Regions from separate parts of the Streptomyces sp. NPDC013317 genome, predicted to be linked through region 1. Evidence: riboswitches for the same ligand, from Rfam matches in the RefSeq annotation. Region 1 holds a riboswitch; each other region holds the start of a gene.
The links. Region 1 has a riboswitch for cyclic di-AMP ahead of ACZ3IJ_RS11200 (transglycosylase SLT domain-containing protein). Riboswitches for the same ligand answer to the same signal wherever they lie in the genome.

Region 2: it holds a riboswitch for cyclic di-AMP, as region 1 does, so the genes downstream of both, ACZ3IJ_RS30300 (M23 family metallopeptidase) here and ACZ3IJ_RS11200 (transglycosylase SLT domain-containing protein) in region 1, are expected to answer to the same signal.
Region 3: it holds a riboswitch for cyclic di-AMP, as region 1 does, so the genes downstream of both, ACZ3IJ_RS00490 (M23 family metallopeptidase) here and ACZ3IJ_RS11200 (transglycosylase SLT domain-containing protein) in region 1, are expected to answer to the same signal.

The regions. Positions count from the first base shown of each region.
Region 1 covers NZ_JBVHDX010000003.1:524,523-529,498, forward strand. Annotated here, with positions in the region: gene ACZ3IJ_RS11195 (phosphocholine-specific phospholipase C) at 104-2,128, shown strand; cyclic di-AMP (ydaO/yuaA leader) riboswitch at 2,445-2,601, shown strand; gene ACZ3IJ_RS11200 (transglycosylase SLT domain-containing protein) at 2,606-3,472, shown strand; gene ACZ3IJ_RS11205 (phosphoribosyltransferase family protein) at 3,481-4,758, opposite strand; gene ACZ3IJ_RS11210 (CapA family protein) at 4,814-4,976, opposite strand, start outside.
Region 2 covers NZ_JBVHDX010000015.1:38,293-43,268, forward strand. Annotated here, with positions in the region: gene ACZ3IJ_RS30295 (SGNH/GDSL hydrolase family protein) at 1-706, opposite strand, end outside; gene ACZ3IJ_RS30300 (M23 family metallopeptidase) at 864-1,808, opposite strand; cyclic di-AMP (ydaO/yuaA leader) riboswitch at 1,813-1,983, opposite strand; gene ACZ3IJ_RS30305 (tyrosine-protein phosphatase) at 2,361-3,173, shown strand; gene ACZ3IJ_RS30310 (DUF6126 family protein) at 3,195-3,350, opposite strand; gene ACZ3IJ_RS30315 (helix-turn-helix domain-containing protein) at 3,370-4,017, opposite strand; gene ACZ3IJ_RS30320 (aspartate aminotransferase family protein) at 4,092-4,976, opposite strand, start outside.
Region 3 covers NZ_JBVHDX010000001.1:118,811-123,786, reverse strand. Annotated here, with positions in the region: gene ACZ3IJ_RS00505 (bifunctional acetate--CoA ligase family protein/GNAT family N-acetyltransferase) at 1-383, opposite strand, end outside; gene ACZ3IJ_RS00500 (HPr family phosphocarrier protein) at 560-841, shown strand; gene ACZ3IJ_RS00495 (GntR family transcriptional regulator) at 1,094-1,777, opposite strand; gene ACZ3IJ_RS00490 (M23 family metallopeptidase) at 1,949-2,734, opposite strand; cyclic di-AMP (ydaO/yuaA leader) riboswitch at 2,748-2,913, opposite strand; gene ACZ3IJ_RS00485 (M16 family metallopeptidase) at 3,126-4,493, opposite strand; gene ACZ3IJ_RS00480 (M16 family metallopeptidase) at 4,520-4,976, opposite strand, start outside.

The sequences.
Region 1 (4,976 bases):
AGTTCACCAAAGAATTACCGCACGGCCGTATACCTTTAGATGCACCTCCCTCATCCTGTCCACCGTGTGCCAAGCGGGCACGCGGTGACACGAGAGGCGGGGCATGACTCCCATCAGCCGCAGGGGATTCGTCGGGATCGGGGCAGGGCTCGTGGCGGGAGCGACGCTGCCCGCGGGCACGGCGTCGGCCGCCGCCACCGCCGCGACCGGCACCATCACCGACGTCAGGCACGTCGTGATCCTCATGCAGGAGAACCGCAGCTTCGACCACTACTTCGGCAGACTCCGCGGCGTCCGGGGCTTCGCCGACCGGGCGGCTGGAAACATCCCCGGCGGCTGGGGCATGTTCAACCAGCCCAACTGGGGCGGGCGTCAGTACCCGTGGAAGCTGAGCGCCACCCCGCCCGCGGGCGGGGTCGACGGGGAGACCCTGGCTCAGTGCAACGGGGACCTGCCGCACAGCTGGACCTCGCAGCACGCGGCGTGGAACAAGGGCCGGATGGACAACTGGGTCACGGGCGTCGGCAACACCCGCACCCTCGGCTACCTCGACCGCGGCGACATCCCGTTCCACTACGCCCTCGCGGACAACTACACCGTCTGCGACGCGTACTTCTGCTCGGCGCTCAGCGCCACGGGACCGAACCGCACCTTCCTCTGGAGCGGCAAGATCGACGCCTCCAGCAAGGACGGCGGCGAGGAGTCCGGGCTCACCTGGGAGACGTACGCCGAGGCGCTCCAGCGGGCCGGTGTGAGCTGGAAGGTCTACCAGAACGCCCAGGACAACTACGGCGACAACGGTCTCGCGTACTTCAAGAAGTTCACCGACGCGCGGCCCGGAAACCCCCTGTACGACCGCGGCATGGGCTCCGTACCGAAGGTCACCGGGTCCACCCCGGACGACATCGCCGCCGCGATCCGCGCCGACGCGGTCGCCGGGACGCTTCCGCAGGTCTCCTGGGTGGTGGCGAGCGAGGCCTTCTCCGAGCACCCCTACGCCCCTCCGGGCGACGGCGCGCACTTCGTCGACCTGGTCTACCGCGCCCTGGCCGCGAACCCCGAGGTCTTCGACTCGACCGTGCTGTTCCTCAACTACGACGAGAACGACGGCTTCTTCGACCACGTGCCGCCGCCGGTCGCCCCGCCGGGCACCGCGGGCGAGTACATCGACGGCGTGCCGATCGGCCTGGGCTTCCGCGTCCCGATGCTCGTCATGTCGCCCTGGACGCGTGGCGGCTGGGTCAGCTCCGAGGTCTTCGACCACACCTCGGTCCTGCGCTTCATGGAGACCTGGACGGCCGCCCTCGGCACCCCGGCGACCTGCCCGAACATCAGCGCCTGGCGGCGGAAGGTCACCGGGGACCTGACGGGAGTCTTCGACTTCGCGCGCCCGGTGTACGGAGTTCCCACCGGCCTCCCCTCCACCGCCAAGGTCATCGGGCAGTCCACCTGCGGCCCGCTGCCGAACCCGGTGCCCCAGGACAACGCCCTGCCCGCACAGGAGACCGGCACCCGGCCGGCGCGCGCCGTGCCGTACCAGGTCAACGGGAACCTCGACCGGTTCGAGTTCGGGGCGGCGGGCAAGATCCTCGCCTGGTTCTCGATGACGAACCAGGGCGCGGAGGCGAAGCGGGCCGCCCACTTCACGATCCACCCGCACCAGCACCGGGACACCGCGGCCTGGCAGTACACCGTGGACCCGGGCGCGACCGCCACGGACTACTTCAACATCGGGCTCGGGTCCGGGTCGGGCAAGTACGACATCTCGATGATGGGCCCCAACCGCTTCCTGAGGCGCTTCATCGGGGACGCGTCCAAGGCCGGCAAGGCGATCGAGGTGGCGGCGCGGTTCGCGACCGAGCCGGGCACCGGGAAGTCGGCGCTCTACCTCAGGCTGACCAACACCTCCCCCGGTCCCGTGACCTTCACGATCCGCTCGAACGCCTACCGCACGGACGGGCCGTGGACGTACACGGTCCCGGCCGGCTCGTCGCGCGAGGACTTCTTCAACGCGGTGGCGTACAGCAACGGCTGGTACGACTTCACGATCACGGCCGACGTGGACGGCACCTGGTCACGCCGCTACACCGGCCACATCGAGACCGGCACACCCAGCGTCACGGGCTGACACACACCACCACTTCCGACAAAAAGGGACACAAGGGCAATTTCATGCCCTTGTGTCCCTTTTCTTGGCTGGGATGAAATTGCCCGTATGACCGTTTTGGGATCACGGGTGACGTGAATCACGCGAAGAGGACGCAACCTATGCGGAGGGGCGCCTTCCCCTTGTGCCGCACGGCAGTTCGGCTCGGCCGTGATCACCTGGAACGCATTTCTGAATTTCCTGTTCATTTCGCATCCATGCCCCACCTTGTTCCGTCCGACATTCCTCGCCTACGGTCACCTCGACCCGGACGGATCGCCGAATCCTGCCACCGTCCGAAAAAGACCAGCCATTCACCCGTCGGCAGGAGCGGGGGACCCAGTTTTTTCGCCGTCCCGGATTTCCGGACCGGCTTGGGGTGTAGCCGCACGCGTGCGGCCGGGCAGCTCCAGCCCGAACCCGACAGCTCACCCCGCAGGCGCCGGAGAGGAATCCCGCATGTCCGCTCACGGTAAGCACCGGCGCCCCAAGCGACGTCCCCTCAGCCGAGGTATCGCCCTCGCGAGCACGGGTGGAGCCGCGCTGGCTCTCCCCCTCGTGGCCACGGCCACCGCGCACGCGGCGCCGAACACGGCCCCGGCCGTCGCGCCCCTCGAGAAGACCGTCTTCAGCAGCCCGGCGAAGATCGCCGAATCGATTCCCACCGCCGGGAATTCCGCTGCCAAGATCTATACCGTCGTCCGCGGCGACTCCCTTTCCGTGATCGCGCACGAACAGAGTGTGCGGGGCGGCTGGAAGGCGCTGTACAAGGCGAACCGCAAGGCCGTCGGTGACAATCCGTCACTTATTCGTCCGGGTCTGGAACTCACGCTGAGCGGGAAGCCCGCGGCCGCGACGAAGCAGCAGAAGGCCCCGGCGCGTACGACGAGCACGGACCGCGCCGACCGCTCGCAGCAGCGCAGTGCCGCGCCCGGCGCCGCATCGGCCAAGACCGTGACCAAGGCCGCCCCGGCCAAGGCCGCGCCGGTCGCCGCCAAGAGCTACACCAACGACCTCGACGGCTGGATCCGCGAGTCGCTCGACGTCCTGCAGAAGTACGGCATCCCCGGTTCGTACGAGGGGATCCACCGCAACATCATGCGTGAGTCCTCGGGCAACCCCCAGGCCATCAACCTCTGGGACTCCAACGCCGTCAAGGGAACCCCGTCCAAGGGCCTCCTGCAGGTGATCGAGCCGACCTTCCTGGCGTACCACGTGCCCGGAACGTCCATGGACCTGTTCGACCCGGTCGCCAACATCACCGCGGCCTGCAACTACGCCGCGGACCGCTACGGCTCCATCGACAACGTCAACGGACCGTACTGACGGACGCCCTAGAAGTGGTCGGCGAACCAGCCCGAGGCCAGTCGGCCGACCTCTTCCAACGTGCCGGGCTCCTCGAAGAGGTGCCCGGCACCGGCGACGACGACGAGCCGGTTCTCGCAGGTGAGCCGCGCCTGGGCCGACTCGTTCAGCTCCTGCACGAGCGGGTCGCGGCCCCCCACGATCAGCAGCGTCGGAGCGCGTACCTGCGCGAGGCGCGCTCCGGCGAGGTCCGGGCGCCCGCCGCGTGAGACGACGGCGGCCACGTCGGAGAGCGGGTCCGCCGCGGCCCAGAGAGCGGCCGCGGCGCCGGTGCTGGCGCCGAAGTAGCCGATCCGCAGGCCGTCGAGGCCGGGCCGGCCCCCCAGCCAGTGCGCGGCCCGGGCGAGCCGGCCGGCCAGCAGCTCCGTGTCGAAGACGTTGCCGCGGTCGTCGGCCTCCTCCTCGGTGAGCAGGTCGAACAGCAGCGTGCCGAGACCGGCACGGTTCAGGCTCTCCGCGACGGCCCGGTTGCGCGGGCTGTGCCGACTGCTGCCGCTGCCGTGGGCGAACAGCACGATCCCCGGGGCGCCGTCGGGCACCACCAGTTGGCCCGCGAGCCGCACCTCCCCGGCCGGGATGCGCACCTCCGGATCCCGGGCGTCCGCCCCCCGCCCGGAGTGGTGGCGCTCCAGACAGGCGACGACGTCCTCGTCCGGGGTCTGTGAGAAGTCCTCGTAGAACTGGCCGATCGCGTAGAAGAACGCCGGTTCGTGCACGCAGACGGTCTCGTCCGCCTCCCGGCCGATCCGTTCGGGCCAGTCGCTCGGCGCGACCGGCACCGCGAGGACGATCCGCGCGGCCCCCTGGGCGCGCACGACCCGGCAGGCGGCGACCGCCGTGGCGCCCGTCGCCAGTCCGTCATCGACGACCACGGCCGTGCGGCCGTCGAGCCGGGCCGGCGGGCGGTCGCCCCGGTAGCGCCGGGCCCGCTGTGCGAGGACCGCGCGCTCGCGTGACTCGACGGCCGCCAGATCGCCTCCGGAGACACGGGTGTCCGCCAGGACATGGTCGTTGAGGACCCGGACGTCGCCCTCGCCGATGGCTCCCATGGCGAGCTCCGGCTGGAACGGCACCCCCAGTTTGCGTACGAGACAGACGTCCAGGGGCGCGCCGAGTGCGTCGGCGACCTGTTCGGCGACCGGCACCCCGCCGCGCGGAAGCCCCAGAACCACGACGTCGTGGCCCTTGAGATGCTCCAGGCGTGCGGCGAGCTGCCGTCCTGCGTCGGTGCGGTCGGTGAAGTACATCCCGCTCGTCTCCCTGGTCGGAGCGTGTGTGCGGGCGGGTGCGTGCCGCCGCCCGTCAGGCGGGGCGTGCGACGAGGGTCCCGTCCTCGTCGAGGTCCACCCGCGTTCCGTAGGGCCGGCTGGTCCGGCCCAGTACGTCGTGGAGCCAGCGCGCGTCGCGGCGGGGGGCGTGCTCCAGCCGCAGGCGGCGGGCCCGCAGGGGAATCATGCGTACCTCC
Region 2 (4,976 bases), on a different contig from region 1:
ACTCCCTGGCCCAGTTGATGTCGTCGCGGCGCACCTCCAGCGTGCCGCGCGGCGGGAGCGGCGGCCAGGGCTGGTCCGGGTCGGCCGGTACGCCCAGGCCGAGCACCTGGGCGGCGCGGAGCGCGACCCTGGTGTGCCCCTCGGGCGAGAGGTGCAGCCGGTCGTCGTCCCAGGCCCGCCTGTCCTGCACCGACCGCAGCGACCAGAGGTCGAGGACCGGGCAGTCGTAGCGGTCCGCGATGGACCGGACGTGGGCCGTGTACGTGGCGATCTTGCCGCGCAGATGCTTCAGGACGGGTACGTCGCGGGTGTCGAAGCCGGTGGTCACCATCACGGTGCCGACGGCGGACGTCAGGTCGGCGACGGCGCGCTCGAAGCGCTCGGCGACGTCGTCGGGGTCGGTCCCGGGGCGGATGATGTCGTTTCCGCCCGCGCAGAAGGTCACCAGGTCGGGGGCGAGTTGCTTCGCCCTCGGGACCTGCTCCTCCACGATCTGGTCCAGCAGGCGGCCGCGTACGGCCAGGTTGGCGTAACGGAACGCGTCGTGCTCCGGCAGCCGGTCGGCGAGGAGCACCGCGAAGCGGTCCGCCCAGCCGACGTACCTCCCGTCGGGCCCGGGGTCCCCCACGCCCTCGGTGAAGCTGTCACCGATCGCCGCGTACGACCCGAATACGTGCGTGTCTCTTGATCTCGAATCGTCTGCCACGGGACCACATCTTTCCCTTGCGGGTGTGACCTACGCGAACGTAAGGAGGGGTTGACGCCGGGTGAGATACGCCACCGGTCAAGATTCCACCAAGCCGGAATACGCGCGGGGGCCCGGCACTGGTGAGTGCCGGGCCGCCGCGGGTGCTGCCGGTGGGTCAGATGCTGACGCCGTGCGAGCGCAGGTAGGCCAGCGGGTCGATGTCCGAGCCGTAGCTCGGGCCGGTACGGATCTCGAAGTGCAGGTGCGGACCGGTGGAGTTGCCCGTCGAGCCGGAGAGACCGATCTCCTGGCCGCCGGTGACGGTCTGGCCGGCGGAGACGTTCAGGGAGGAGAGGTGGGCGTACTGCGAGAACGTGCCGTCGGCGTGCTGGATGACGACCTCGTTGCCGTACGAGCCGCTGTTGCCCGCGGAGTAGACGGTGCCCGCGCCGACGGCCTTGACCGAGGTGCCGGAGGAGGCGATGAAGTCGACACCGGTGTGGTAGCCGGAGGACCACATGGCGCCGGAGGCGCGGTACGGGGTGGAGATGCCGCCACTGACGGGGGCGACCCAGCCGGCGGAGGAGGACTGCGCGGGAGCGGACGCCGGGGCGGCGGTGCCGGCCGGGTCACGCTCGGCGGAGCGGGAGGCGCGCGTGTCGGAGGAGGACTTCTCCGCCTTCGGGGCGGCCTTGGGGGCAGCCTTCGGAGCGGCCTTGGGCGCGGCCTTGGCGGTCGACTTGGCGCCGAGGGTGAGCTTCATGCCGGGAAGGATCAGCGACGGGTCCTCGCCGACGACCTGGCGGTTGTCCGCGTAGAGCTTCTTCCAGCCGCCCGCGAGGTGGTGCTCGGCGGCGATCTTCGACAGGTAGTCGCCACGGACGACGGAGTACGTCTTCGGCTTGGCGGTCTTCCCGGCGGCCGGGGCCTTGGCGGGGGGCGCGGCGACGGAGGCGACGGCCTGGTGGGACGTCACGGACGGGGCGGCCTTCTCGGCGGCGTGGGCTCCGGTCGCACCGAGCAGGGGCAGGGCGACGACGGCGCCACCCGTACCGGCGGCGACGAATCCACGCGTGAGCGGGTTGGCCTTGGGACGGCGGTGCTTACCCTTTGCGGGCATGGCGAATTCCTCTCCGTCGCCTGCGAGGTGAGCTGTCGGGTTCGGACTGGAGATGTCCGGCCGCGTTTCACGCGGCTTCACCCCGAGCCGCCCGGAACGACCGGAACGGCGTACTACCTGGGTCCCCCGCTCCTGCCGTACGTGGGTGGGTGCGGATTCCGGGCGGTGGCAGGATTCGGCGGTTCCGACCGGATTGAGCGTGACGCTAGACGAGCGGGTCGGGGCGAACAAGCCGCCTCTTTTCGTTCGCAATCACGGGCGGGAATTTCGCGCCGAATTCCGGTCACCCTCCGTGGAGGGCGTCACCGCGATCTCCTTTTCCGGTAAGGGCATTGCGAAAGACGATCAGGCACGGTCCGTCACCTCTATGACGCTGCTCACGCGCCGAATCCCATCTCCCCTTCAACCAGGGCGCGTTATACCTAAGAGCCCAATTCGGACAGAACACCCATTCCCATACCCCGGGGGTAGGCGAAGGCCCGATCACCCGGGATGATTGGCCCAGGAATCGATCAGCAGTCGATCCCGATCCGCCGAACTTCAGGAGCACTCGTGACGCAGCAGCTGCCACAGGTCCCGTCGACCGAACCCGAGCTCACCGGGGTGCGCAACTTCAGGGACGTGGGCGGACTGCCGACCGTGGACGGCGGTTCGGTGCGGTTCGGCCGTCTCTTCCGCAGCGGCCACCTGGCGCACGCCACCGAGGAGGACGCCGCGTTCCTCTCCACCCTCGGGCTGCACACGATCTTCGACTTCCGCAATGTGGCCGACCGCAAGATCGAGGGGCCGGACGTCGAACTGCCCGGCGTGCGGAACGTGAACATACCGCTCAACGACCCGGCCGACGGCAAGGAGTTCTGGAGGCTGGTCAGGACCGGCGAGCTGGAGCAGCTCCGGGGCATCCTCGGCGACGGCAAGGCGACGGCGCGAATGTCCGATTCGTACCGGAAGATGATTGTCGAGCGGACCGCGGAGCACAGCGGCATCCTGCACGCGATGGCCGAGGACAGTGTCCCGGCGCTGATGCACTGCGCGGCCGGCAAGGACCGCGCCGGCCTCTCCATCGCCATCTCCCTGCTCGCGGTGGGCGTGGAGCGCGAGGCGATCGAGGCGGACTACGTGAAGTCGAACGACCCGCACCGCCGCTACAAGGTGCGGCGCAGCTCCACCTCCGCGGACGCCATGGCACCCGAGGTGATGGAGCTGCTCAGCCCGCTCTTCGACGCGCGGGTCGAGTACCTGCGGGCCGCGTTCGAGACGATGACGCAGACCTGGGGGACGGTCGAGGGCTACCTCACGGACGGCCTGAAGCTCACCCCGGAGACGCGGGCGCGGCTGCGCGAGCGTCTCGTCGTCGCGGTGTGACCCTGACCCCCGGCCCGGCCGCTACCGGTTCTGCCCGCCGAGCACGAAGAGCAGATAGAGGAAGCCGGCGAACAGGTGCCCGGCCACCAGATAGGCGAAGAGCCGGAGCACCAGCCCCTTGGGGAACTTGCCGGCCTCGCGCTCCTCGCCGGTGACCGGCGCGGACTTCTCGGACATATCGACCCCTTTCCGGGGCTCAGCGCAGATGCGGGGCTCCGTCGCCGAGGCACAGCTCGGCGGCGGGGCTCTGCATGAGCGTGTGAACGAAGAGCAGCTCGGCCCCGCCGCGGCCGACGGCGCCGATCCGGTGCGGGGTGAGCGAGTCGAAGTGGGCGCTGTCCCCGGGATCCAGGACGTGCACGGCGTCGCCGAGGGCGAGACGCACCTGCCCGTCGAGGACGTGGAGCCACTCCTCGCCGGGGTGGACGCGCACGATGTCGGCCTTGGTGGCGTACGGGACGTGGACGCGGAGCGCCTGAAGGGCGCGGCCCGGCCCGCCGGCCTGGCGGTAGGTCCAGCCGTCCGCCTCGACGGGCTCGGACCGGTCCGCGCGGACGATCGGATCACGCTCGGGCGGAACCTCGCCCAGGAGCTCGGAGACCGTCGTACCGTAGATGCGGGCGAGGGCGAGGAGCATCGGGAGCGAGGGCTGCCGGTGACCCGTCTCGAGCCGGGAGAGATGGGCCGGGGAGAGCCCGGCCCGCTGGGCGGCGACCTCCAGGGTCAGTCCGCGGCGTCTGCGCAGGGCGCGGAGCTGCGGCGCGACGTGCGGCGCGTCCGGCAGGGCGTCGGACGCGTCCGGTGCGGCGGGGTCCGCGGACTGCTCCGCGTGGAGGTGTGCCATGCCTCCATTCCGCCAGGAAGTTTCCTCTGAGGCAAGTTTCTTGCCTCAGAGGCAAAATCACCGGGTCCCGACGGTCAGCGTTGCGCGACCGCCTGCTTGACCAGCGTCCTTCCGAAGTCCCACATCAGTCCGCCGGCTCCGTGGGCGTCATCCATCACGGCCGTGAACGCGGTCACGAACCGGTCCACGTCCGCCTCGTCGATGATCAGCGGCGGGATGAGCTTGATCACCTCCAGATGGTCCCCCGACACCTGGGTCAGGATGCGGTGGCGCTGGAGCAGCGGCACGACGACCATCTGCGCGAAGAGCCCCTTCCGGGCGGCCTGCAGCATCGTCCACCGGCTGCGCAGGCCCAGCGAGGAGGGCCGCCCGAACTCGATCCCGATCATCAGGCCACGCCCGCGGATCTCGTGCAGCAACTCGTAGCGGGGCACGAGCTCCTTGAGGCGGGTGGAGAGCAGCTCGCCGATCCGGCGCGCGTGCGCCACCGTCCCCTCGTTCTCCATGACCGAGAGCACGGCCAGCCCGGCGGCCATGGCCTGCGCGTTCGACCCGAAACTGGCGGAGTGGACGAGGACGCGGTCCATGGACGAGTAGACCTTCTTGAAGATCCAGTCCTTGCCGAGCGTCGCGCCGACCGGCACGTACCCGCCGGAGAGCGCCTTGGCGACACAGAGCAGATCGGGTTCGACGCCGTCCTCGTGCTGGTACGCGTAGAAGTCCCCGGTCCTGCCGAGACCGGTCTGCACCTCGTCGGCGATCAGGACGGCCCCGTGCCGGTGCAGCAGCTCCTGCGCGGCGCGCAGGAAGCCGGGCGGGGCCTCGTGCACCCCCTTGCCCTGGATGGGCTCGACGACGAACCCGGCGACATCGCCCTTGCGCAGTTCGCGCTCCAGGGCGTCCAGGTCGCCGAGCCCGATCGCGGTGTCGGGCAGCAGCGGGGCGAAGCCGTCCCGGAA
Region 3 (4,976 bases), on a different contig from region 1:
GCGGGCATGCCGCGGTCGTCGATCCGGTCGTACCGCACCGTGGCGATGAACTCCCCGCCGACCGTCGCCGCGAGCCCCACCCGGTCGACGAAGTCGTGGTGGGTGAAGCGGTGCACGTCCTTGGCGGAGAGCCGTGGGTACGGCGCGAAGAAGCGGTAGTACTTCGACTCGTCGGAGACCTGCTCGTAGAAGCTGACCAGCCGTTCGGCGTCGTCGGCGGTGATGGGCCTGATGCGTGCCGTGCCGCCGTCGCGGAGGACCACGTCCGCTTCCCAGTGGTCGGGGTAGGCGTGCTCCGGCTGTGTCGCCTGGGCCGCCTGTGGCGACTGCACTGCCTGTACCGGCTCCCCCGGCCGGCCCGGCTGTTCCGACGCGCTCTGCATGGGGCAAGCCTACGGCCGGGGTCCGACACGGGCACCGGTCGCGCGGCACCTGTGCGCCATGCAAGGTAAGGAGGACCGATCGGCCCTCGCGCGGGGGCCGGAGGTCGGCCACGAGCACCCCGCGGCCTGTGGGAGACTGGTCTAGACAACCCGCTTGAGACTTGAAGGGCAACACCATGGCTGAGCGCCGCGTCAACGTCGGCTGGGCCGAGGGCCTGCACGCCCGCCCCGCCTCCATCTTCGTCCGTGCCGCCACGGCCTCCGGCGTCCCCGTGACGATCGCCAAGGCCGACGGCAACCCGGTCAACGCCGCGTCGATGCTCGCGGTGCTCGGTCTGGGCGCGCAGGGCGGCGAGGAGATCGTTCTCGCTTCGGACGCCGAGGGCGCCGAGGTCGCGCTCGACCGTCTGGCGAAGCTGGTTGCCGAGGGGCTCGAGGAGCTTCCCGAGACCGTCTGACCCGATCTCCGAAGAAGCCGCGCACGCCGGAACACCGGCGGCGCGGCTTTTTCGTCCCCCCGATTCCGCGGGCACATTCCCTGCGACGCATCACGGACAGCGAATTGTGCACGGCGCGTCGCGCACTGCGCATTTCCGAGTGCCATTCCGGGCGGACGTCATTCCAGGCGGACGCCGATCCGGACAAGCACCATTCCGGGCAGGACAGAACCGGCCCGCGAAATTCAGTGCTCTTTGTATACGGCCCGCTCGTTAATTCCGGACGCTCGCGGTGTTTACGACATGTTGCGAAACCCTCACGCGCCCGTGCTCCGGGCGCTTCAGCCGGTGCAGCACCAGTGACCGCTCGGCGTGCGTCGCGGTCAGCGCACGGGCCCGCTCCGCGTCGCCGCGTGCCACCGCGTCCACGATCGCCCCGTGCTCGGCCCACGCCTCGGCCGGCTGGGCCGGGAGCTCGATCGCGTACATCCAGTCGATCTTGTGCCGCAGCTGGGTGAGCAGGGCGCTGAGCGCCGGGCTGCCCGAGGCCTGGGCCAGCGTCTCGTGGAACCAGCCGCCGAGCGGGCGCAGGTCCTCCGCCTGGCCCCGCCTGGCCCGCTCCTGCCCCAGCCTGACCAGGCCCCGCAGCACCTTGAGGTGCGCTTCGGTGCGGCGCTGCGCGGCGCGCGCGGCCCCCAGCGGCTCCAGCAGGGACCGGACGTCCAGCAGGTCCGCCGCCTCCTGCTCGGTGGGCTCGGCGACCTGGGCGCCCGCGTGGCGGCGGGTGATCACGAAGCCCTCGGACTCCAGGGTGCGCAGCGCCTCCCGGACGGGGACGCGGGAGACTCCGTAACGGCGGGCGAGCTGCTCCTCCGTCAGCCGGCTGCCGCGCGCGAAGACCCCGGTGACGATGTCGTCCCGGATCGCCGTGCATACAGAGTGCGCGGGAATGCGCATGTTCGACCTCCGCCTTGATCCGCGCGAAACCGGTTCTCCGGCGACTCTATTGCAGCAGGGCTTTGTTTCCGACGGCTCTCAAGGATCCATGGATATGTTTTCGGTCAGCGAAAAGCCCCGGCTCGGTACGAGCCGGGGCTTTTCTGAGAAGCCGGGAAAGACCTCGAACGGTCAGACGTTCACACCACGCGCGCGGAGGTACGCGATCGGGTTGATGTCGGAGCCGTACTCGGCGGTGGTGCGGGCCTCGAAGTGGAGGTGGGGCCCCGTGGAGTTGCCGGTCGAGCCGGAGATGCCTATCTGCTGGCCCGGGGTGACGGACTGGCCGACCCCGACACTGATGGCGGAGAGGTGACCGTACTGGGTGTACGTGCCGTCGTTCATCCGGATGACGACGTTGTTGCCGTACGCACCGCCCCAGCCCGCCTCGACGACGGTGCCGGAGCCGACGGAGACGACCTTGGTGCCGGAGGCGGCGTGGAAGTCGACGCCGGAATGGCTGCCGGAGGACCAGAGCGCACCGCCGGTCTTGTAGCCGGTGCTGACGTACGAGCCGGCCACGGGGAGCTGGAAGGAGTTCAGGCGCTTGCGCTCCGCCTCACGGGCGGCGCGCTCCTTGGCCTCGCGGATCTCCTTGGCGCGGGCCTCGGCCTTGCGCTTCGCCTCGGCCCTGGCACGGGCCTCCGCCTGGCGCTTCGCCTCGGCCTCGGCGGCCTCGCGCTCCTGGGCGGCGGCCTGGGCGTCGATGGTGTCGGCGAGCGAGTCGGCGGCGATGATCTGGGTCAGCCCGGTGTCCTCGACCGAGGGGGCAGCGTCCGCGTCGACGGCGAGTGCCGGGGAGGCGAGGGTTCCGATGACGCCGGTGGTGGCGAGGGTCGCGACGCCGGCGATGCCGGCGGTGCGGCGCGACAGACGACTCGGACCACGATGCTTCCCGGTGGCACGGGTGAACGCCATGTAGGGGCTGTTCCTTTCCTTCCTTCTCGCCTACCGGGTTAGCTGACGGGTTCGGAGCAGGAAGGTCTCCTACGGGCCCCTCCGCACGGGTGCGAAGGCGTCCGATTCACCCCAGGGACTTCGTGTGGGTCCCCGGCTCCCCAGGCTCGCGCCTGACGGGGACTCGGCGATGACTGTCCGATGCCGCGGGTGCGGCGGGTGCAACTGGCGAACAGCCGGATTGACGCTAAGCGGACCGTCTTTCAATCACCAAACAGACACGCCTGTTTGTAAGACATGCCACAGGCCATACAGCCACCGTCCGCAGCAATACGGACAAAGAGGAGGACCCCGACGTACCGTGACGTCGGGGTCCTCCGGTGCCGCCGGACGCGGCGGCACGGCGACTCGATCAGCCGGTGACGACGGTCACTTCGCCGAGGCCGAGGGCGCGTACGGGCTCCTCGATCTCCGACGCGTCACCCACGAGCACGGTGACGAGTCGGTCCACGGGGAAGGCGTTGACGACCGCGGCCGTCGCCTCCACCGTGCCGGTCTCGGCGAGACGCGCGTACAACTGCGCCTGGAAATCGTCCGGAAGGTGCTGCTCGACCTGGTCGGCGAGGGTCGCGGCGACCGAGGCGGCGGTCTCGTACTTGAGCGGCGCCACGCCCACCAGGTTCTGCACGGCCACATCGCGCTCGGCGTCCGTCAGACCTTCCGCGGCGAGGGTGCGCAGCACCTTCCACAGGTCGTCAAGTGCCGGACCGGTGTTGGGGGTGTCGACGGATCCGCTGATGGCGAGCATCGAGGCGCCGTTGCCCTCGCCGTCGGAGCGCAACACCTGGCCGAAGGCACGGACACCGTAGGTGTAGCCCTTCTCCTCGCGCAGGACACGGTCCAGGCGGGAGGTGAGCGTGCCACCGAGGCAGTACGTGCCGAGGACCTGGGCCGGCCAGACACGGTCGTGCCGGTCGGCGCCGACGCGGCCGATCAGCAACTGGGTCTGGACGGCACCCGGGCGGTCGACGATGACCACACGGCCGGTGTCGTCCGCCGTGATCGGCGGGACCGGGCGCGGCTCGGCGGTGTCGCCCGTCCAGGCGCCGAGCGACTCGGCGAGCACCTTGTCCAGGTCCACGTCGGTCAGGTCGCCGACGACGACGGCCGTGGCCGTGGACGGCCGGATGTGCGCGTCGAAGAAGGCACGGACGGCGGCGGCGTCGATCGGCTCCACCGTCTCCTCGGTGCCCTGGCGCGGCCGGGACATGCGCGAGTCCGCCGGGAAGAGCTCCTTGGAGAGCTGCTTGGCCGCCCGGCGGGCCGGGTTGGCCGCCTCGTGCGGGATCTCGTCGAGCCGGTTGCGCACCAGACGCTCGACCTCGGTCTCGAGGAACGCCGGCGCGATCAGGGCCTCGGAGAGCAGCCCGAGCGCCTTGGGCAGCCGGGAGACGGGGACCTCCAGGGAAACTCGTACGCCCGGGTGGTCGGCGTGCGCGTCGAGCGTGGCGCCGCAGCGCTCCAGCTCGGCGGCGAACTCCTCGGCGGTGTGCTGGTCCGTGCCCTCGGAGAGCGCGCGGGCCATGATCGTGGCGACACCGTCGAGGCCCGCGGGCTCGGCCTCCAGCGGTGCGTCGAGGAAGATCTCGACGGCGACGACCTGCTGGCCGGGGCGGTGGCAGCGCAGCACCGTCAGGCCGTTGTCCAGCGCTCCGCGGTCCGGGGCCGGGAAGGCCCAGGGCCGGGCAACCCCCGGCTCCGGCTGCGGGTGGAACGTCATGTTCGTCAAAGACGCGGCAGCGTCGGTCACTGGTCCGCTCCCTCTTCCTCGTCGCTGTCGGCCTGGTCGGCGTCGTTCTGTTCGGTGCCGACCGGCTCGTAGACCAGCACCGCGCGGTTGTCCGGGCGCAGCCGGGCCGCGGCGGCGGCCCGCACCTCCTCGGCGGTGACGTCGAGGACCCGGTTGACGGCGGTCAGGGCGAGCTGCGGGTCGCCGAACAGGACCGCGTAGCGGCAGAGTTCGTCGGCGCGGCCCGCGACCGTGCCGAGCCGGTCCAGCCACTCGCGCTCCAACTGGGCCTGCGCGCGCTCCATCTCCTCGGGCGTCGGGCCCTCGGCGGCGAACCGGGCCAGCTCCTCGTCGACGGCGGCCTCGATCACGGGCACCTCGACCCCGCCGGACGTCTTGACGTCCAGCCAGCCGAGCGAGGGCGCGCCGGCCAGGCGGAGGAGACCGAAGCCCGCGGCCACGGCCGTACGGTCG